DNA from 3 places in the Nocardioides sp. P86 genome. Region 2 is predicted to be linked to each of the others. Evidence: predicted binding sites of a transcription regulator. Region 2 holds the regulator's gene; each other region holds the start of a gene.

Region 1 (7,153 bases), 700 kb from region 2:
GCGGCGGCACCCGCGACTCCACGGTGCGCATCACCGGCCGCATCGCGCGCGAGACCTCCCTGCTGCCCATGGCCCACCTCACCTGCGTCGGGCACACCCGCGGCGAGCTCGAGTCGATCCTCGACGAGTACGCCGCGGCCGGCGTGCACCACGTCATGGCCCTGCGCGGCGACCCCAGCGACGGGCCGCGGGCGCCGTGGACCCCGACCGAGGGCGGCCTGACCTACGCCACGGAGCTGGTGGAGCTGGCCCGCGCGCGCGGCGACTTCCGTGTCGGCGTGGCGGCCTTTCCCGAGGGCCACCCCTCGGCGGAGTCGCTCGACCACGACGCCGACGTGCTCGTCGCGAAGGCCCGGGCGGGCGCGGAGTTCGCGGTCACGCAGATGTTCTTCCGTGCCGCCGACTACTTCGCACTGGTGCAACGGGTGCGCGACCGCGGCGTCGACCTGCCGATCCTGCCCGGCATCATGCCGATCCTGAACCTCAAGGCCATCCGTCGCCAGGGCGAGCTCATCGGCACCGAGGTGCCCGAGGAGGTCGTGGCCCGCATCGCCGCCCACGACGGTGACGCGGTCTCGATGCGCGCCGAGGGCATCGCCGCCGCGGCCGAGCTGTGCGAGGAGCTGCTCGAGGGCGGCGCGCCGGGGCTGCACTTCTACACGCTGAACCGCTCGCGGGCCACGCTGGAGATCTTCGAGAAGCTCGACGTCAGCGTCTGACCCTGACCCCGTCGGCGGGCCCGACCACCTGGGCCACCAGCGCCGCCGAGAGTCCCACGAAGGGCAGCCCCGCGCCCGGGGTGGCGTGGGCGCCGGCGGTGACGAGCCCGGCGACGGGGGTGTCGGGGCCCAGACGGCGGCGTACGGTCGAGCGGCCCTGCCAGAGCACGCCGAGCGGCGAGCCGCCCCACTCCTGCACCAGCTCGCGGGGTGTGAGGTCGATCCGCGTGACGACGTGGGGCCGGACGTCGACGCCTGCCCGCGCCAGTGCGACGAGCACGTCCTCGGCGAGCCGGCCGCGACCGTGGATCGTCCAGGCGGCGCCAGCGTCCGGGGCCGTGCCTCCTGGCCTGACCACGATCACGGGGTCGCCGTGGAGCACGACCTCGTGCGGGAGGTCGGGCAGGTCCGCCGCGGCCCGCAGGCCGACGTGGCACACGGTCGGGGGGATGGCCGGCATGGTGCGCTCCACCAGCCGGGCGAGGGCGGGCATGCGCCGTGGGTCGACGGCGAGCACGACGACGTCGGCGTCGACCTCGCCCTGGTCGGTGCGGACCGCGACGGCGCGGCCCCCGCGCACCACCACGTCGCGCACCTCGCAGCCCAGGTCGACCTCGACCCGACGGGTGGCCAGCCGCGCGGTCAGCGCCGTCGTGACCTGGTGCAGGCCGCCGGGCACGGTCCAGGCGCCGAAGCGCTGCTCGAGGTAGGACACCAGCCCGGCCCAGGCCGGCACGTTGCGCAGGTCGTGCCCGTCGGCCGTGAAGGGGTGGCCCGCGACCAGGCGCAGCCGCTCGTCGCGGAAGGTGCGGCGCAGGCGCTTGTGCAGGGTCTCGCGGGAGTCGAGCCGTGCGGCGACCTCGCGGGGCAGGGCCTCGCGCTGCCAGGGCACCTCGAGGTAGCCGCGGCGCAGCACCTCCCAGTCGTCGGTGAACGACGCCGTCCAGTCGGCCCACTGCCGACCCAGCCCGGGGGAGAGCGCGTCGAAGGCCGCGACCTGGGGCGCGCGGGTGGCGGGGAGCCGCAGCACGGTGCGGTCCTCGAAGCGGTGCTCGCGCACGAGGTCGAGCGGCTCCAGGTCGAGCTCGCGCTCCAGCGGACGGCCCGACTTGCGGAAGAGGTCCCGCAGCACCGCCGGCACGAGGGTGGAGGAGGGCCCGGCGTCCCAGGTGAAGCCGTCCTGCTCGCGGGCTGCGAGGGCGCCGCCGAGGGCGGTCGAGCGCTCGAGGAGCCGCACCTCGTGGCCCAGCTTGGCCAGCCGGACGGCGGCGGCCATTCCGCCGAAGCCCCCACCGACCACCACCACCCGCGACATGCCCGGAGCCTAGGGCGTCGAGGGGTCGGGCCGGCGCGCAGGACCCGCGCCGCGGGAGGGCGTCGGTGCCGTGAGGAGACCCTCCACCGGGTCGCCGACCGCGATGGGACCCGAGGACAGCGCCCGCAGCACCGACCCGCCCCGGCGACGCAGCGCCGCGGCACCGCCCGGGCCCATGCTGCGCTCCATCAGGGCGCACGGGGCCGCCACCCGCACCACCTCCAGCTCGACCCCGCCCACCCGGAGGCGCGCACCCGGGTCGGTCGGCACCACGCCGTGGCTCACGGTGACGGTGCGCCGCGTCGCCGAGGCCGGCACCGGGGCGCCCAGGGCCTCGGCGGCCTCGAGCAGGGCGTCGGCGGACTGGAGGGTGACGTGGCGGTGACGGGTGCCGTGCCAGCGGTCGCCGACCACGCCTGCGCCCGCCTCGACCTCGACGCGCCGGCGGGGCTCCATCGGCGCGTGCCGCTCCGGCGCGACCCAGAGCTCGGTCACACGGGGCACGGTGGTCGCGTCGGCGTCGGTGTCGGTGGCGTCGGAGGTCGTGGATCCCGGGGCGGTCGGGGCGGTGCTCGACGACCCCGGGGACGGGTCGGGAGAGGTCACGGCGCCGGCTCGACCTCGACCGGGGTGCCGCCGGTGAGGCGCAGCAGCTCGTCGTGGGTGGTGCTGAAGACCGCCGCGGGATGGCCGGCGGCCGCCCACACCACCGGATGGCGGCGCAGCCAGGAGTCGACGTACGTCGGCACCGGCGCGGGGTGCCCGACCGGGGAGACCCCGCCGATCACCTGGCCGGTGTGGGCCCGCACGAACTCCGGGGTGGCCCGGCGCAGGGCGGCGACGCCCACGATGGTGGCGACGTGGGCGGTGTCGACGCGGTGCGCCCCCGAGGTGAGCACGAGCACGGGGGAGCCGTCGGCGTCGAAGAGCAGGCTGTTGGCGATGGCGCCCACCTCGCAGCCCAGCGCCTCGGCGGCCAGGGCCGCGGTGTGGACGGCGTCGGGCAGCACGACGATCTCGCCCGTGCCGCCCCGCTCGCGGTGGGCCGCCCGGAAGCGGGCGATGCCGGGGTGCTCCTCGCTCATGGTGCGACCCTAGGCGGTGACGCCGACAGCCGTGGTGCGGTCGCCCGGCCGGGGCGGGTCGTGCCGGCGGCGCGCCGCGCGCAGGGAGCGGTGTGGTGCGCGTCGCCCCCGCGGCGCCCGCCCCGCGTGGTGGTGCGGGCCGTCCTCCACCTCGTCTGGGACCATGGCCCGGACAGGACGGCTCGAGACGGGGGAACACAGCATGATGCGGCAGCAGCCCAGGTCGTTGACGGTGGCGATGGCGCTGCTCGGGCTGCTGGTGGCCGTGGGTGCCGTCACCGTCGCGCTCACCGCCCTCCTGCGCGACACGCTGATCCTGAACTGGGCCGAGGGGCACCGCTCGGCGCGGGAGATCCTGGAGACCCGGGGCCTGGACTACCTCAAGTCCGACGAGCCGATCGTGATCCCGCAGTTCTTCCCCGTGGCCGCCGTGCTCTTCGTCGTGCTCGCCATGCTCATCGCCGTGCTCGTGGTCTTCCTGCGCGACTCCCACAACTGGGCGCGGGTCAGCCTGACCGTGCTGGTCGTGATGATCGCGGTGGCCACCATCGGTGGCATCCGGATCGACCCGCCCGCCGTCTTCGTGGCCATCTCCTACCTCGCCCTGGCCCTCGACATCGGTCTGCTCGTGGCCCTGTGGCACCGCGACACCAACACCTACATGCGCGGCGTCGAGGAGGCCCCGGCGGCCCTCTGAGCCGCCCGGCCCCACCCCGCCTCGCCAGACCCGCCGCGGCCAGGCCCACTCCGCCCAGCCCAGCCCGGCCCGCCCAGCCCCGCTCGGCCCCGCCCCGCCCCGCCTCGGCCCGGCCTCGGCACAGACCGGCTCGGCCCCGCAGGCCTCGTGGGCCCCATGGGCCCCAGTTGTCGGCCCGGACCCGCACCTGTCGGCCTGCGCGTGGGCCGACAGGTGCGGGTGTCACCAGCCGGCCGGTGACTCCCGCCAGGGCGGGCCGCAGCCCCTCCGCGACCAGGCGGCCCCGGGGCCGCTCGGACGACCCTTGACGCACTGTCCGTGGCGGGCGGTATGGTTCAGCCGTGTTCGAATGCATGTTCGAACGCTGCCGACGGGGGCGACCTCGACCCCCGTCCCCGTCGGCGTTCGATCCCGGGTGGCTCCGCCGGAGCAGGGCCTCGTCGGGAGCAGGTCAGGGGGTCGCACGTGGGGTCGACGACCAGGTGAGGTGGACCATGACAGACGACATCCAGCAGCACGGACCGCACGGGGCCGAGGTGGAGGCGTGAGCGCGCCGCGGGCGTCGGTGGCCCCGCCCAACCCCTACGCCCTCCCGGCGACCACCCACTCCTACCTCCTGCGGGCCGCGGAGTCGCTCCAGGAGGCCGTCGTGGCTACCGAGGTGCCGGCGCGCTACGCGCTGGCCCACGTCGCCGCGCTCCGCTCGGCGGCCGCGTTGCTCTCGGCGCGGGCCCAGCCGGCGCCGGCGCGGCGTCGACCGCAGAAGAACGCCTGGGTGCTGCTGGCCGAGGTGGCGCCGGAGCTGGCGGAGTGGGCGACCTTCTTCGCAGCGGGGGCCTCGAAGCGCGCCGCCGCGGAGGCGGGGTCGCGGCGCGCGGTCAGCGAGCGCGAGGCCGACGACCTCGTCCGCGACGCCGACCGGTTCTTGGGCGTGGTGGAGCAGGCCCTGGGCCTGGTCCCGCACGCGCCCTCGGCCGAGCGCATCAGCCGCGCCGGCTGAGCCCTCCGCCCCCCCTCGGCCGGCCGACCGGCCGCGCGGCGAGAGCGGCGACACGGCTCGGGGCGGGACCTCGTCGGTCCGGGTGGCTGGATGGTCTGGCCTGAGTCCATGACGAGGGGTTCCCCGGTCGCGCCGGGCGGTAAGGATCGCCCAGGCTCGACCGGGGGCCGCTGTGGCCCCGCCCGCCCAGACGCCCGCACGGGTGTCCCAGTGATCGGAGTCCCGCGCATGCGGCTTCTCGGGCCGCGCCGCACGGCGCAGCTGGTGTCCCTGCTCCTCGTCCCGGCCACCCTCACGGTGGCCCCCGCCCTCGCGCCCGCCGCTCTCCTCGGCGCGCCCGAGGGATCGACGGCCGGCTCGACGGCCGGCTCGATGGTCGGGTCGGTCCTGCCGGGAGCGGCCAGCGCGGCCACGCCGGTGAGCGTCGCCGCCGCGCGCACCGTGCAGGACGGCTCCACGGCCACGGTGCGCGGCTACGTCGTGGGTCAGCCCACCGCCACGAGCACCGTGGTGACCTCGGGGTTCCCCGACGACTACGCCCTCGCCCTGGCCGACGCGCCGGGGGAGACCGCCACGTCGCGGATGGTCTACGTGCAGGTGCCGAGCGCCTTCCGTGCGTCCTGGGGGTTGCGGTCCAACCCCGCGCTGATGGGGCGCCGCATCGACGTGACCGGCACGCTCGGCGCCTACTTCTCGGCCCCCGGCGTGCGCAACGCCACCGCCTTCGCCCTCGCCGACGGCGGCGGGGGCACCACCCCGCCACCGAGCGGGGGCACCGACGACTACGACAGCACCTACTACGCCGGTGCCGTCGGCAAGACGGGCTCGGCGCTGGAGACGTCGCTGCACACGATCGTCTCGCGCGGTGTCGCGCGGCTCACCTACGACGAGGTCTGGGCCGCCCTGCGCGAGACCGACCAGGATCCCGCCGACGCGAGCCGGGTGATCGAGCTCTACACCGGCGAGAGCCGCCCCGAGACCGACAACGGCGGCGGCGTCGAGCAGTGGAACCGCGAGCACGTCTGGGCCAAGAGCCACGGTGACTTCGGCACGGCCACGGGCCCCGGCACCGACCTGCACCACCTGCGTCCGGCCGACGTGACCGTCAACTCCGCTCGCGGCAACCTCGACTTCGACGAGGGTGGCTCGCAGAACGCCGAGGCGCCGGGCAACTACGCCGACGGCGACTCCTGGGAGCCGCGCGACGCCGACAAGGGCGACGTGGCGCGGATGATCTTCTTCATGTCCGTGCGCTACGAGGGCGGCGACGGCTTCCCCGACCTCGAGGTCAACGACAGGGTCGCCAACGGCACCGCCCCGCTCCACGGCAAGCTCTCGACGCTGCTGCGATGGAACGCCGAGGACCCGCCGTCGGCGTTCGAGATGCGCCGCAACGACGTCATCTACGAGCGCTTCCAGTTCAACCGCAACCCCTTCATCGACCACCCGGAGTGGGCCGACGCCATCTGGTGACCCACGCCGGCGGCCGCGGTCGGTGGCGGTGACGGGCGGCCACGGGGCGCAACGGTGGCGGTGCGCGACGGGTGGCGGCGACGCGCGACGCGTCGTAGAGTGACTGGTGGGTCGAACAGACGTTCGATCCACCACCTCCCCGGCGGCCGATGCACCCGCCACCGGATCGAGCCCCAGGGAGTCCGCCCCCGTGCCAGGTGATCGACCCCGGCCCGCCCCCACCGCCGCCCCCGTCGCCGCGTCCCTCGCCGGGGGCGGCCCGGCGACGCGGGCACGGGCCCGTGCGCTCGTCGGTCCCCTAGGGTGGGCGCCATGGCAGCAAGCGAGCGCCCTCCCGCCCGGCCCGACGAGCGGTCCCAGGAGCGGCCCAGCGAGCGGCGGGCGGCGGCACGCACGGCCGTCGTCTGGGCGGCCCTGCAGGAAGCGCTCGGCGCGGGAGGGGCGGGCCGACCGCTCGACGTGCTGGACATCGGCGGCGGCACGGGCGGCCTGGCCGTGCGGGTCGCCGAGCTCGGCCACCGGGTGTCCGTCGTCGACCCCAGCCCCGATGCCCTCGCCTCGCTGGCGCGTCGCGCGCGGGAGAGGGGCGTCGAGGTGTCGGGCCAGCAGGGCGACCTGTCGACCCTGGCCGAGGTGGTGGGCCCCGCGAGCGCCGACGTCGTGCTGTGCCACGGGGTGCTCGAGGTGGTCGACGAGCCGGCGGCCGCACTGGCCAGCCTGCGCGCGGCGATGCGCCCTGAGGCCACCCTCAGCCTGCTCGTCGCCCAGCACCACGCCGCCGTCGTCGCCCGGGCCATGGCCGGACACTTCGGGCAGGCGCTGGCGATGCTCGACGCACCGAGCGGCGCACCGGTCGCCGGCGGA
Region 2 (7,153 bases):
AGGCCCTTGCCCGCCGCCGAGGCGCCGGTCTGGGCCCCGCTCATCGTCTCCGTCATGTGCTGCTCTCCCTGTGTCGCGTGCTTGCTGGTCGTTGTGGTGCGTGGTCGGGCTCGTGTCGATGGTCGCGCTGACCACCGACACTCGGCGGGCGGACCGGCGTGGGGGTCGGTCCGGTGGGGAGGAGGTGGTGCGCCCGGCAGGCAGCTTCCCCACTGCCTGCCGGGCGGTCTGGGTCAGCCCGTGGTGGGCTGGGGGTCGCGCCCCTCGACCAGCTCGGTGAGCTGCTCGGCGCGGTGGGTGCGCAGCTGGGCGATCTCGGCCTCGAAGTCCTCGGCGGACTCGAAGGCCTTGTAGACGCTGGCGAAGCGGAGGTAGGCCACCTCGTCGAGCTCGCGCAGCGGCGCGAGGATGGCCAGCCCCACCTCGTGGGCGGGGACCTCGGCCTGGCCGAGGCCGCGCAGGGCGTCCTCGACGGCCTGGCCGAGGCAGGCCAGGTCGTCCTCGGTGACCGGCCGGCCCTTGCAGGCCTTGCGGGCACCGGCGACGGCCTTCTCGCGGTGGAACGGCTCGGTCGCGCCGGAGCGCTTCACCACGGCGAGCGGCATGAGCTCGACGGTGGTGAACCGCTCCTTGCACGCCAGGCACTGCCGACGCCGGCGCACCGAGCCGCCGTCGTCGCCGACCCGCGAGTCGAGGACCTTGGTGTCGGCGTGGTGGCAGAACGGGCAGTGCACGACAGGTCTCCTCTCGGACGGGTCGAACGGACGGTGCGGGACGGCTGCGGGAGCGTGGCGGCGCGCCTGTGACACCCTCGTCGGATGGCCAGGAGCTGTGGATAAAACGCCCGGTCATGTGGAGAACACCGGGCCTGTTGTGAACCATCCACCCTGGCGCTGTGCACTAGATGTGGATAACTACATCCGTGTAAGTACTAGATGTAGGGGAACCGTACGCCCGTCGCGCACACCGCGCAACCTGTTCGGCGTGTCCCGCCGGGTCGCGTCGGGGGCTCCGCCAAACCCGCAGGTCAGCGGGGTGCGACGGTGACCGCACGGTGGCCGTACCGACCGCGGTCCGGGCGTGTCGCGGCTCCACGGGGCTCGATCGGGCTCCCCGTCCTGCCGCATGGGGTGAGCCGGTCGGCGCCCCGCTCGGCCTAGCGTCCGTGCCATGAGCGAGACGATGCGAGCCATGGTGGTCAAGGCCAAGAGCCAGGAGTTCACCCTCGAGGAGCGCCCGGTGCCGACCCCGGGACCCGGCGAGGCCGTGGTGAAGGTCGCCGCCTGCGGCGTCTGCCACAGCGACATGTTCGCCCGCGAGGGCGTCTACCCCGGCGTCAGCTTCCCCGTGGTGCCCGGCCACGAGGTCGCCGGCTCCGTGCACAGCCTGGGCGAGGGCGTGCAGGGCTGGCGCGAGGGCCAGCGCGTCGGCGTCGGCTGGTACGGCGGAGCCTGCGGCTGGTGCCGCCCCTGCCGGATGGGCGCGCTGATCGCCTGCGAGAACACCCAGATCCCCGGCGTCCAGCGCGACGGCGGCTACGCCGACTACGTGCTGGTGCCCGCCGCGGCCATGGCCGCCATGCCCGAGGAGCTCGCCCCCGAGCTCGCCGCCCCCCTGATGTGCGCAGGCGTCACGACCTACAACGGCCTGCGCCGCACGGGCGCGCGCCCCGGCGACCTGGTCGCCGTGCTCGGCGTCGGCGGCCTGGGCCACCTCGGCGTGCAGTACGCCGCCAAGATGGGCTTCCGCGTCGCCGCCATCGCCCGCGGCACCGAGAAGGCCGACCTCGCCCTGGGCCTGGGCGCGCACACCTACATCGACTCCACTGCCACCGACCCCGGCGAGGAGCTGGCCAAGCTCGGCGGCGCCCGCGTCGTGCTCTCCACCGTCACCAACGGCGACGCCGTCGCCTCGACCATCCCCGGCCTGGGCGTCGACGGCGAGCTGGTCGTGGTCGGTGCGGCCGAGCAGCCGATCCCCGTGCCGGCCGCCGCCCTCATCCCGATCAACGGCTCCGTGGCCGGTCACGCCTCGGGTACTGCGGCCGACAGCGAGGACACCCTGAACTTCAGCGCCCTCACCGGCGTCGAGGCGCAGATCGAGACCATGCCGCTGGAGCAGGCGAACGAGGCCTACGCCCGGATGATGGCCGGCGACGCCCGCTTCCGGATGGTGCTCACCGTCGGCTGACGACTCAGGCGCGACCGGCCAGCTGGGCCAGCTCGCGCCACCACGCGACGCGCGTGGGCCGACCGTCGTAGTCACGACGATGGTTGGCCCCGCTCGTCCCGGGCAGCACGAAGACCTGCGCGGTCCCGACGTACCAGTCGTGGGCGCCGAGACGGGGGTGCGCGCGTCGACCCAGCGCACGCGCGGCCTCGTGGGCGACACCCTTGCTGGTGAAGGCCAGCCAGTCGGGCCGCCAGCGCTCCACCTTGGCGACGAGCTCGTCGACCTCGACCCACCGCGGGTCCCAGTGGCCGACCAGGTCGGTCAGGCCGAGACCGAGGGTGGCCACTTCACGGTCCTCCTCCGGGCGCAACCGACGCGGCGAGAGACCGGACAGGTGCATCGACTCCCAGAAGGAGTTGCCGGGCGAGTCGTAGTAGTGCTCCCGGGTGCGGGTCGAGTCGGCGCCGGCCAGGCCGCAGAACACGATCGCCGGCTCCGTGGCCACGATGTCGGGGAGGACCTCCATGCCCCCACCGTGCCAGCCACCGGGTCAGGGCACCGGGTCAGGGCTTCGGGTCGACGGGCGCGACGCGATGGTGGTGTCGCGCTGCGAAGTCCCTGCCGATCGGACAGAATGAGCCCGTGGCGACAGCGGGCAAGCGAGCGGGCTCGCGCAAGGGCACCCGGGCGCCCCGCCAGCTGCGCCCGCGCCTGCTGGCGCTGGCCCTGGCCGTGACGGCGGCCGTCGTGGCCTGGGGCTACCTCGTCTACGCCGCGATCGACTTCGGCACCGCCGCCCGCGACGGCGACTCCGGCTCGTGGGCGTTCCTCGCCCTGGCCTCGGTCGGAGCGGTGGCGTGCCTCTTCGTGGGCCTCCTGCTGGTGGCACGCCTGCTCCGCGAGCTCGGCATCACCACCGCACCGACCGGTGCCGCCCCGGACGGCAGCGGCGGCGAGGACCTCGAGCCGGCCGCGCCCCGCCCGCCCGGCGGGCGCCGCGCCGCGCGCTGACCGGCCGGCAGCACCCCTGGACGGCAGAGGAGGGCGGGCCCGGTGGGGCCCGCCCTCCTGCACTTTCCCCGCTGCTCACCGGCCGGGGTCGAGGCGACCGGTGATGTCGATGGGGGCGCCGACGACGGCGCCCGAGGTCACGCCAGCGGGATGCGCAGACGCTGGCCCGCGGCGACCATGCCGCCGTCGAGGTCGTTGAGCTGCTGGATCTCGGCGATGGTCGAGCGCACGTCACCGTCGTCGGCGACGTCGGCCGCGATGTCCCACAGCGTCTCGCCGGTGCCGACCACGATCACCTCGGTGGGCTGCGCCTGGGAGGTGGCCACCGACCCGGCGGCCAACCACACGCCGACGGCGAGGATGGCCAGGAGCGAGAGCGTGAACACCACGAGTCGCCCACGCCGGGTCAGCCGCACGTGGTGCGTGGCGACACGGGATGCGGCGGGGTGCTGGATCGTGGTGCTCATGGGGACCTCCTGGGGAAGGGGGCGGTCAGCCGTGGGGTGGAGCTCGAGGTGGACGAGGTGATGTCTAGTGGTGACCACCGACAGTCCTGGAGGACCGCCGTCGCGCACCGGCTCGACCACACGTTCGATCGAACATGTGTACGACGTTAGATCACGCGTTCGAACAGCACAAGGGGTCGAGCGAACATCTGTTCGACCGCCGGCCCGACACGGAGGCCCGGACCTGCTGCCCTGGAGCGGCGCGGACGGTCCGACACGCCGTTCGAACAGGTGTTTGAAACCCTCGGGGCCTCCTGGCATGGTGAGCACATCGCCCGACCGGGCGACCAGCGACACCGATCGGTGGCACCGACCAGCGGAGAGGCAGACGATGGCGACCAAGGACACCCGGGGGCGGACCGGGGGCGGTCCCACGCAGGGCCCGACCGGCGGCACGGCGGACGGCACGGTGACCGAGCTGCCCGACGGCGCGCCCAACGCCACCGGCCTCACGCCGCGGCAGCTGCGGGTGCTGGCCACCATCCGCGACGCGATCGAGAAGCGCGGCTACCCGCCGAGCATGCGCGAGATCGGCAACGCGGTCGGCCTCACCAGCACCTCGAGCGTCGCCCATCAGCTCAAGGTGCTCGAGGAGAAGGGCTTCCTCAAGCGCGACCCCAACCGCCCCCGGGCGCTGGAGGTCTTCCTGCCCGAGGTGATGGCCGCACGCCGGTCGATCTCGGCGGCCGAGGAGAGCGGCTACGACGAGACCGGGGTCGGCGACTCCGTGCCGGCCGCCACCTACGTCCCGGTCGTCGGCCGGATCGCGGCCGGCGGCCCGATCCTGGCCGAGGAGCAGGTGCAGGACGTCTTCCCCCTGCCCAAGCAGCTCGTCGGCGAGGGGCAGCTCTTCCTGCTCGAGGTCGTGGGCGACTCGATGATCGACGCGGCGATCTGCAGCGGCGACTACGTCGTCATCCGCAAGGAGCAGACCGCCGACAACGGCACCATCGTCGCCGCCCTCATCGACGGCGAGGCGACCGTGAAGACCCTGCAGCGCAAGAACGGCCAGGTCTGGCTGATGCCGCACAACGAGGCCTACGACCCGATCGACGGCACCCACGCCACGATCCTGGGCGTCGTCACCGCCGTCCTGCGCAGCGTCTAGCCCGAGGCGCACCCACCCGGGACACCCGGCGCCGGCCCGTCCTCCCCCACGGAGGGCGGGCCGGCGTGCGTGTCGGCGACCCGTGAGAGCCTGGACGGACAGCCGGAACCCTCGACCCACTGGAGTGCCCGACGTGCGCCTTCGTCCCCTGTCCGCCCTGCTCCTCGCGGGCGCCCTGTGCGTCCCGGTCCTGCCCGGCACGGCCGTCGCAGCCCCCCAGGTCGACCTCCCCGGGGTGCCCGGGCTCCCGGGGATGCCTGGACTGCCGGGCCCGGACGAGACCGGGACGCCGGACGAGCAGGCCCTCGCGGCCCTCCAGGTGGTCGAGACGCTGGTCGACCCGGCGACCAGCCCCGCGGAGGCCCAGCAGACCCTGGCGCAGGCCGGCGAGGCCGACCTCACGGGTGCGCTGCGCGACCTCGCGCTGAGCATGGACGCCCTCTCCCCCGACGACCGCGCGGAGGCCGCGGCCTACCTCGCCCGGCCGACCGACAGGCGCGGTGACGGCTACCTCGACTACGAGGGCGACGCCGTGCGGCGCATCTGCACCGACGACCTGTGCGTGCACTACGTCGTCGGCGGCGCCTCGGGCAACAACGTGCCGGCCAAGGACGCGAGCGGGGGCGCCGGTGGTGCGGGCAACGGCGTCCCGGACTACGTCGACTTCGCACTCTCGACGCTCCAGGACGTGCACGACACCTACGCCGGCGCGGGCTACCGCACGCCGCTGCCCGACGGCGCCAAGGGCGGCGACGCCCGCACCGACGTCTACCTGGGCGACGTCGGCAGCATGGGCTTCTACGGCTACTGCACCTCCGACGACGACGTGCCCGACGACGCGCGCGACGTGCCCGCCTACTGCGTGCTCGACAACGACTACCGCACCGGGCAGTTCCCCACGAACCTGCCGACCGAGAACCTCCAGGTGACCGCGGCGCACGAGTACTTCCACGCCGTCCAGTACGCCTACGACGCCGGCGAGGACGGCTGGCTCATCGAGGCCACCGCCACCTGGGCCGAGGACGAGCTCTTCGACTCCGTCGACGACAACGTGCAGTACCTCGCCGACAGCCCGCTCTCCCACCCGCGGCAGTCGATGGACCGCGACGAGGACCTCGCGGTCTACGGCGACTGGATCTTCTTCCGCCACCTCACCGAGCGCCACCCCGCCGCGGTCGGCGGACTGCCCGTGCTGGTGCGCACGATCTGGGAGCGCGCCGGCGCCGCCGCCGGCGACCGTGACGAGTACTCCACCCAGGCCGTCGAGCAGGTGCTGCGCCGCCAGCACGACGTGTCCCTGAGCGAGTCCTTCGCCCGCTTCGCCGACGCCAACCTGCGTCCCGGCCGCGCCTACGCCGAGGGCAGGGCGCAGTCCTACCCCAAGACCCCGCTGTGGAAGCGCACGACCCTGACGGGCTCGAAGCGCTCCGTGGGCGCCCAGCGGGTCTACCTCGACCACCTCAGCAGCGCCAGCCAGCGCTTCACCCCGGGCGCCGGCCTCGGGGGCGGCTGGCGGCTGCGGCTGTCCCTCGACCTGCCGTCACCGACGCGCGGCTCTGCGGCGGTCGTCACCGTCGTGCCCACCTCCGGCACCCCCTCCACCCGGGTCCTGCGGCTCGACCGCGCCGGCGACGCCGTCACCCGGGTCGGCTTCTCCTCGGCCCGCACCTCCTACGTCGAGGTCACGCTGGTCAACGGCAGCGCCCGCTACCGCAACTGCAGCAACGGCGGGACGAGCACGTGGCCCTGCGGTGGTCGCCCGGTCGACGACGGGCTCCGCTTCACCCTCACCGGGAGGGCCGTCCCTGCCGGGTGACGGGACCGCGCCCGGCAGGTGAACGATCGGTGCGGGTAGCCGCGAGGCCGTCACGGCGCCGCCACCGCGTCGTTGAACGAGACGTGACCACGAGCGAGACCACCCCGCAGTCCTCCCCCGTGCCTGACTCGACCGGCCCGGCCCCGCGCCGGCGTACGGTCCTGGCCGGGGGCGCGGTCGGCGTCGGCGCCCTCGGCCTGCGCGTCGGCGCCGACCGCGCCACCGCGGCCCCCTCGCGGCCCGCGGCGCGCCGCGCCCGCGTCTTCCGCCACGGGGTCGCCTCCGGCGACCCGCTGCCCGACGCCGTGGTGCTGTGGACCCGGGTCACCCCGACCCCGGGCAGCACCCCCGGCTCGGGCCGGGGCCCCTCCGTCGAGGTGGTCTGGGAGGTCGCCACCGACCCCCGCTTCCGCCGCGTGGTGCGCCGCGGACGTGTGCGCACCGGGCCCAGCCGCGACCACACCGTCAAGGTCGACGCCACCGGCCTGCGCCCGGCGACCGACTACTACTACCGCTTCCGCCTCGACGGCCAGGCCAGTC
Region 3 (7,153 bases), 1.0 Mb from region 2:
TACGCGCAGAACGTCGACCACCCGGTGCCGTTCCCGGCCTCGCCCTCCTGGGGCTACCGCGTCACCCAGGGCCTCCACGTCATCACCGGCACCGCCGCCGTGCCGCTGCTGCTGGTCAAGCTCTGGACGGTCTTCCCGCGGCTCTTCGCCCGGCCGGGCCGCGGGGTGCGCGCGCTGGCCGTCACCGCCCTCGAGCGGGCCTCGATCCTGGCGCTCGTCGGCTCGGCGGTCTTCCTGCTCGTCACCGGCCTCATGAACTCCGCCCAGTGGTACCCCTGGGCCTTCTCCTTCCGCTCCACCCACTACGCCGTGGCGTGGGTGGCGATCGGCTCGCTGGTCGTGCACGTCGCGGTCAAGCTGCCGGTCATCCGCGCCGCGCTCGGCGCCGACGTCGACGACACCACCCTCGACCGGCCCCGCACCGACCGGCCCGGGACCGACGGGCCCGGGACCGACCGGCCGACCGAGCGCGGCGGCGGGCTCTCCCGGCGCGGCCTGCTGCGCACGACCTGGGCGGCGGCCGGCCTGGCCGTGCTCGCCACCGCGGGCAGCACGGTGCCGCTGCTGCGCAAGGTCTCCGTGCTCGCCGTCCGCACCGGTGACGGCCCGCAGGGGCTGCCGGTCAACCGCTCCGCCGCGGCGGCCCAGGTCACCACCGACGACGTCGGCGACTCCTACCGCCTCACGGTGGCCCACGGCTCGCGCACCGTCGAGCTCGGCCGCGAGGACCTGCTGGCGATGACCCAGCACACCGTCGACCTCCCGATCGCCTGCGTCGAGGGCTGGTCGGCCGACGCCACCTGGACCGGGGTGCGCGTCGCCGACCTGCTCGCCCTGGTCGAGGCCCCCGCCGACAGCGACCTGCGGGTGACCTCGCTGCAGCGGGCCGGTGCCTTCGGCACCACCGCGCTCCAGGCCTCCTTCGTCGAGGACGACCGCACGCTGCTGGCCCTGCAGGTCAACGGCGAGACGCTGAGCCTCGACCACGGCTTCCCCTGCCGGATCATCGCCCCCAACCGTCCCGGGGTGCTCCAGACCAAGTGGGTCACGTCGCTCGAGGTGCTCGCGTGAGCGCCCCGACCGGGGTCGCGCCGACCCCGCTGGGCCTGCGCCTGGCGCTCGGCGCCGTCGGCGTGGCCCTGGGGCTGTACGGCGCGTGGCTGCTGTGGTCGCGCGCCGAGCCCGCCCAGGTGCTCGACGCGCTGCTGTGGGCGGCCTCCGGCGTGGTGCTCCACGACGCCGTGCTCGCCCCGCTCGTCCTCGTGCTCGTCGTGGTGGGCGCGCGCGTCGTGCCCCGCCCCTTCCGTGCCCCCGCCACGGTGGGTCTCGTCCTGCTGGGCAGCCTGACCCTGCTCGCCGTGCCCGTGCTGGGCCGCTTCGGCGAGCGCGCTGACAACCCCACGCTGCTCGACCGCGACTACACCGCCGGCTGGGTCGCCGTCGCCGGGCTCGTGCTGCTCGGGGTCGTCGTGGCCGGCCTGCTGCGGCGGCGCGCGCAGCGCGCCCAGCACGCCGCCGGCCCGGTCGCGTCCAACCCGCCCGGCCCGTCCGGCCCGCCCGACCGCCCCGGCCCCGCCGGTCGCTGAGCGTGGCCCTCGTGCTCGTCGTCGACGACGACCTCACCGTGCGCGAGGTCGTCGTGTCCTACCTGCGCGCCCACGGCCACGAGGTCGTCGAGGCCGGCGACGGCGAGGCGGCGCTGGAGCTGATGGGCTCCCGTCCGGCCGACCTCGTGGTGCTCGACCTGATGCTGCCGGGCATCGACGGGCTCGAGGTGTGCCGTCGGCTGCGAAGCAGCGGCGACGTGCCGGTGGTGATGCTCACCGCCCTCGGCGAGGAGGGCGACCGGGTCGCCGGCCTCGAGCACGGCGCCGACGACTACGTGAGCAAGCCCTTCAGCCCGCGCGAGCTGGCCCTGCGGGTCGACTCGGTGCTCCGGCGTACGTCGGAGCCGGCCGAGGTCGTCGGTCCGCGGGTCGTGGTCGACGGCGACCTCGAGGTCGACGCCGCACGTCACACGGTCACCCGGGCGGGCCGCGAGCTGGCCCTGACCGCCCGGGAGTTCGACCTGCTGTGGTGGTTCCTCACCCACCCCGGCGTCGCGGTCAACCGCGACGACCTGCTGCAGGAGGTGTGGGGCTGGTCGGTCGGCGACCGCTCCACGGTCACCGTGCACGTGCGACGCCTGCGCGAGAAGGTCGAGCAGGACCCCACCCACCCACAGCGGCTGCTGACGGTGTGGGGCGTGGGCTACCGGTGGGAGGCGTCGTGAACGGCGAGCAGGCGCAGGTCGTCCTCGTGGCGGCGGTCGCGGCCGTCGTCGTGGGCGTCGTCGGGCTGCTGCTGGCCTGGCTCGTGCGCCGGCTGTCGATCCGCTGGCAGCTCGGCCTCGCCGCGGTCGTGCCGGTGGCCGCGGTGCTCGCCGGGGTGCTCGCGGCCTCCCAGCGCATGTTCATCAGCGACGACGACGTCGAGGTCGTCACGCTCGTGGCCGGCGCCGCCACGGTGGTCGCGCTGGCGGTCGCGCTCGCCCTCTCGCGGGCGGTCACCCGCTGGTCGCTGTCGCTGCGCGAGGAGGTGCGGCGGGTGGGCTCCGGCTCGCCGTACGTCGGCGGGGCCCGTGGGCCCTCGGAGTTCCGCGCGCTGTCCGAGGAGCTCGCCACCGCGCACGCCCGGCTCGAGGAGGCCCGCGGGCGCGCGGCGCGCCTGGAGGACTCGCGCCGCGAGCTGGTCTCCTGGGTCTCCCACGACCTGCGCACCCCGTTGGCCGGCATGCGGGCGATGACCGAGGCGCTCGAGGACGGCATGACCCCCGACCCCGAGCGCTACCACCGCCAGATCCGGGTCGAGGTCGACCGCATGGTCCGCATGGTCGACGACCTCTTCGAGCTCTCCCGCATCCACGCCGGCGTGCTGCGGCTGGCCCCCGAGGCCGTCGTGCTGGGCGACGTCGTCAGCGACGCGATCGCCGCCGCCGACCCGGTGGCGCGGGCCCGTGGGGTCAGGCTCGGGGGAGCGGTGTCCGGCGGTCTCGAGCTCGTCGCCGACCCCTCGGGGCTCTCGCGCGTCGTCTCCAACCTGGTGATGAACGCCGTGCGCCACACACCGCCCGGGGGCACGGTGCACGTCGAGGGCACGGGCCTCGCCGCCGGGGTGCGCGCCGCCGCGGGGGACGGTGCGGGGGGCGACTGCGTGGAGCTCGTCGTGACCGACGGCTGCGGCGGCATCGGGGCCGTCGACCTCGCCCGGGTCTTCGACGTGGCCTGGCAGGCCGAGCCCTCGCGCACCCCCGACGACGTCACCGGTCGTGGGGCCGGGCTGGGCCTGGCCATCGTCAAGGGCATCGTGGAGGCCCACCGCGGCAGCGTGCACGCCGAGGACGTCACCGAGCAGGGAGTGGACCAGGGGGGCCGGCCGACCGGCTGCCGCTTCCGGGTCGTGCTCCCCGTCGACGGCCCCGGGCCGCCCGACGCGGTGGTCCCGGCTCCCGTCCCGCACTCCTGACCGTCGGCCAGAGGAGCACGGCGTCGACCGGTCGCCGCCGCGGCGCGGCGTGTCGACTGGGGTCGAACACGTGTTCGGGCTACCGTGCACGGGACGGCGCGCAGATCGGCGTTCTCCACAGTCCCGGGTCACCGTTCCCCGACTGTCGGCGGGCTCCTCTAGCGTTCCCGGCACAGACGTTGCACGACACCACAGACCACACCGTGGAGGGCCGAGCGCCCTCCGCCCCAGGACGGAGACATCATGGCTGGAGACCGCGACAAGGCCCTCGACGTAGCGCTCGCCTCGATCGAGAAGCAGTTCGGCAAGGGCTCGGTGATGCGCCTCGGCGACGAGACCCGCGCGCCCCTCGAGGTGATCCCCACCGGGTCGATCGCCCTCGACGTCGCCCTCGGCCTGGGCGGCCTGCCGCGTGGTCGCGTGGTGGAGATCTACGGTCCGGAGTCCTCCGGAAAGACGACGGTCGCCCTCCACGCGGTGGCCAGCGCCCAGCGCAACGGCGGCATCGTCGCCTTCATCGACGCCGAGCACGCCCTCGACCCCGACTACGCCAAGGCCCTCGGCGTCGACACCGACGCCCTGCTGGTCTCCCAGCCCGACTCCGGTGAGCAGGCCCTCGAGATCGCCGACATGCTGATCCGCTCGGGCGCGCTCGACCTGATCGTCATCGACTCCGTGGCCGCGCTCGTGCCCCGCGCCGAGATCGAGGGCGAGATGGGCGACAGCCACGTCGGCCTCCAGGCCCGCCTGATGAGCCAAGCGCTGCGCAAGATGACCGGTGCGCTCAACAACTCCAAGACCACCGCGATCTTCATCAACCAGCTGCGCGAGAAGATCGGCGTCATGTTCGGCTCGCCGGAGACCACGACCGGTGGTCGCGCGCTGAAGTTCTACTCCTCGGTGCGCCTCGACGTGCGCCGCATCGAGACGCTGAAGGACGGCACCGACATGGTCGGCAACCGCACCCGCGTCAAGGTCGTCAAGAACAAGGTCGCCCCGCCCTTCAAGCAGGCCGAGTTCGACATCATGTACGGCAAGGGCATCAGCCGCGAGGGTGGCCTGATCGACGTCGGCGTCGAGGCGGGCCTGGTCCGCAAGGCCGGCGCCTGGTACACCTACGACGGCGACCAGCTGGGTCAGGGCAAGGAGAACGCCCGCACCTTCCTGCGCGACAACCCCGACCTGGCCAACGAGCTGGAGAAGAAGATCCTCGAGAAGCTCGGGGTCGGCCCCACCGTCGACGCCGAGGTCTCGCTGCCCGGTGACCCGGTCGGCGTCGACGACTTCTGATCGTGACACGGTCGCAGCGACCGGTCGACCGCGACGTCGACCCCCGGCCCGCCCCGTCGTGGGCCGGGGTCGACGCGACCGAGTCCGACCTGGGCGAGCCGGCGGTCTCCCCGTCCTGGCGTGGCGACGTCTCGGTGGGCGTCGACGCCTGGACCCAGCGCTCCGAGCGGTCTGCGCCGTCCGCGCGGTCCGGCGGTGCCGAGGGCGCGGCCGGGGCCGACGGGGCCTCGCGCTCCTTCGGGGAGGCGAGGTCCTCGGGTCGCCGTGGCTCTCGGGCCCCCGGCGGGTCCGAGGGTCGGCGGCAGGGTCGTAGCCGCTCGTCGGCGGGCCAGCCGCCCCCCGACCGTGCTGCGCTGGGGCCCGAGGCCGACCCGGAGTCGGTGGCCCGCACGATCCTGCTCGACCAGCTCACGGGCCGTGCCCGCAGTCGCAAGGAGCTCGGCGACAAGCTCGCGCAGCGCGAGGTGCCCGACGAGATCGCCACGGCGCTCCTCGACCGCTTCGAGGAGGTCGGCCTCATCGACGACGAGGCCTTCGCGCGGCTCTGGGTCTCCTCCCGCGGCGCCGGCGGGGGTGGCAGCAAGTCCCTGGCGCGCCGCGCGCTGAGCCAGGAGCTGCGACGCAAGGGCGTCGACGACGAGGTCGCCCGCACGGTCCTCGACGAGATCGACCCCGACGACGAGGAGCAGGCCGCGCGCGAGCTGGTGCGCAAGAAGCTGCGCTCGCTCTCGCGCGTCGACGACGTCACCGCGACCCGCCGTCTCGTCGGCATGCTGGCGCGCAAGGGCTACGGCTCGGGCCTGGCCTTCTCCGTGGTCAAGCAGGAGCTCGCCGCCTCCGGTCGCGACGAGCCCGACCCCCTCGACTGACGCGATCGTGGTGGAGGAGCGAGCGCCAGCGAGCGTCTCGACACCACCTACTCGCCGCACCGTGGTCGAGGAACGCGCCCCGCCCGCCCTCGCCACGCCCCCCGCTCGACGCTGCGGCCGGCCTCCCGCCACAATGACCGGGTGGCCGACGAGCGCGAGATCCTGACCTACGACCTCTTCGGCACCGCGGTGCGCGACCTGGCCCAGCAGGTGGTCGACGACGGCTACGAGCCCGACCTCGTGCTGGCCATCGCCCGGGGCGGTCTGGGCCTGGCCATGGGGTTGGGCTACGCCCTCGACGTCAAGAACCTCTCGGCGGTCAACGTCGAGTTCTACACCGGCGTCGACCAGCGCCTCGACGTGCCGATCATGCTGCCCCCCACGCCTGCGGCCGTCGACCTGTCGGGCCTCAAGGTGCTCATCGCCGACGACGTCGCCGACAGCGGACGCACCCTGGAGTCGGTGCTGGCCTTCTGCGCCGACCACGTGGCCGAGGCCCGCTCGGCGGTGGTCTACGAGAAGCCGCAGAGCGTGGTGAAGCCCGACTACGCCTGGCGTCGCACGACGCGCTGGATCAACTTCCCGTGGTCCACGCAGCCGCCGCTGGTGACCCGCTCCACCGTGGTCGACGCGTGAGCGCCTCGCTGCTGCGGCTGCCGACGGGCCCGGTGGACCTGCGCGGCCTGCCCACCGACGCCACGCCCGACTTCGCGCACGGCAAGACCGCCGGCAAGGTCGCGCTCGCCGAGCTCGGCCCGCGGCTGGGCGAGCTGCAGGAGCGGCTCTTCTCCGAGCACACCACGGAGCACCCCCGCAGCGTGCTGCTGGTGCTGCAGGGCATGGACACCTCGGGCAAGGGCGGGGTCCTGCGGCACACCCTGGGGCTCGTCGACCCCCAGGGTCTGCGGATCACGTCCTTCAAGGCCCCCACGGCGCAGGAGCGGGAGCACGACTTCCTGTGGCGCATCCGTCGCGCGCTGCCCGGCCCGGGGCTGATCGGCGTCTTCGACCGCTCCCACTACGAGGACGTCCTCGCCGCACGGGTCAGGGGCCTGGCCCCGCTCGAGGAGATCGAGCGCCGCTACGCCGCCATCAACGACTTCGAGGCCGAGCTGCTGGCCGCCGGCACGACCGTGGTCAAGTGCATGCTCCACATCAGCGCCGACACCCAGCGCGAGCGGCTGCTGGAGCGCCTCGACCGACCCGACAAGCACTGGAAGTTCACCCCCGGGGACATCGACGACCGCCAGCTCTGGCCGGCCTACCGCGCCGCCTACGAGACGGCCCTGGAGCGCACCAACACCGAGGTCGCCCCGTGGCACGTCGTGCCCAGTGACCGCAAGTGGTACCGCAACCTCGCGGTCGGGCGCCTGCTGCTCGACGCCCTGGAGGGCCTCGCGCCCACCTGGCCCCCGGCGCGCTACGACGTCGCGGAGCAGCGACGGCGCCTGCTGCACGAGGCCGACCCGGATCCCGACCCCGATCCCGAT

What was found. The regulator LexA, encoded in region 2, represses DNA repair genes until DNA is damaged. The targets are predictions, from matches to a motif close to TCGAACANNTGTTCGA.
Region 1: a site for LexA is predicted at 4,162-4,177, ahead of M3673_RS02195 (SAV_6107 family HEPN domain-containing protein). Genes of this name have one in related genera too.
Region 3: a site for LexA is predicted at 3,567-3,582, ahead of recA (recombinase RecA). Genes of this name have one in related genera too.

What each region holds. Positions count from the first base shown of each region.
Region 1 covers NZ_JAMAYE010000001.1:474,678-481,830, reverse strand. Annotated here, with positions in the region: gene metF (methylenetetrahydrofolate reductase [NAD(P)H]) at 1-719, shown strand, start outside; gene M3673_RS02215 (NAD(P)/FAD-dependent oxidoreductase) at 709-2,034, opposite strand; gene M3673_RS02210 (MOSC domain-containing protein) at 2,044-2,640, opposite strand; gene M3673_RS02205 (YbaK/EbsC family protein) at 2,637-3,119, opposite strand; gene M3673_RS02200 (hypothetical protein) at 3,322-3,816, shown strand; gene M3673_RS02195 (SAV_6107 family HEPN domain-containing protein) at 4,361-4,816, shown strand; gene M3673_RS02190 (endonuclease) at 5,045-6,289, shown strand; gene M3673_RS02185 (methyltransferase) at 6,602-7,153, shown strand, end outside.
Region 2 covers NZ_JAMAYE010000001.1:1,179,287-1,186,439, forward strand. Annotated here, with positions in the region: gene M3673_RS05515 (vitamin B12-dependent ribonucleotide reductase) at 1-56, opposite strand, end outside; gene nrdR (transcriptional regulator NrdR) at 234-734, opposite strand; gene M3673_RS05525 (alcohol dehydrogenase catalytic domain-containing protein) at 1,171-2,190, shown strand; gene M3673_RS05530 (mismatch-specific DNA-glycosylase) at 2,195-2,698, opposite strand; gene M3673_RS05535 (hypothetical protein) at 2,815-3,183, shown strand; gene M3673_RS05540 (LysM peptidoglycan-binding domain-containing protein) at 3,321-3,650, opposite strand; gene lexA (transcriptional repressor LexA) at 4,021-4,797, shown strand; gene M3673_RS05550 (MXAN_6640 family putative metalloprotease) at 4,931-6,613, shown strand; gene M3673_RS05555 (alkaline phosphatase D family protein) at 6,733-7,153, shown strand, end outside.
Region 3 covers NZ_JAMAYE010000001.1:138,626-145,778, reverse strand. Annotated here, with positions in the region: gene M3673_RS00730 (molybdopterin-dependent oxidoreductase) at 1-1,071, shown strand, start outside; gene M3673_RS00725 (hypothetical protein) at 1,068-1,586, shown strand; gene M3673_RS00720 (response regulator transcription factor) at 1,589-2,272, shown strand; gene M3673_RS00715 (HAMP domain-containing sensor histidine kinase) at 2,269-3,504, shown strand; gene recA (recombinase RecA) at 3,748-4,794, shown strand; gene M3673_RS00705 (regulatory protein RecX) at 4,797-5,663, shown strand; gene M3673_RS00700 (phosphoribosyltransferase) at 5,805-6,299, shown strand; gene M3673_RS00695 (PPK2 family polyphosphate kinase) at 6,296-7,153, shown strand, end outside.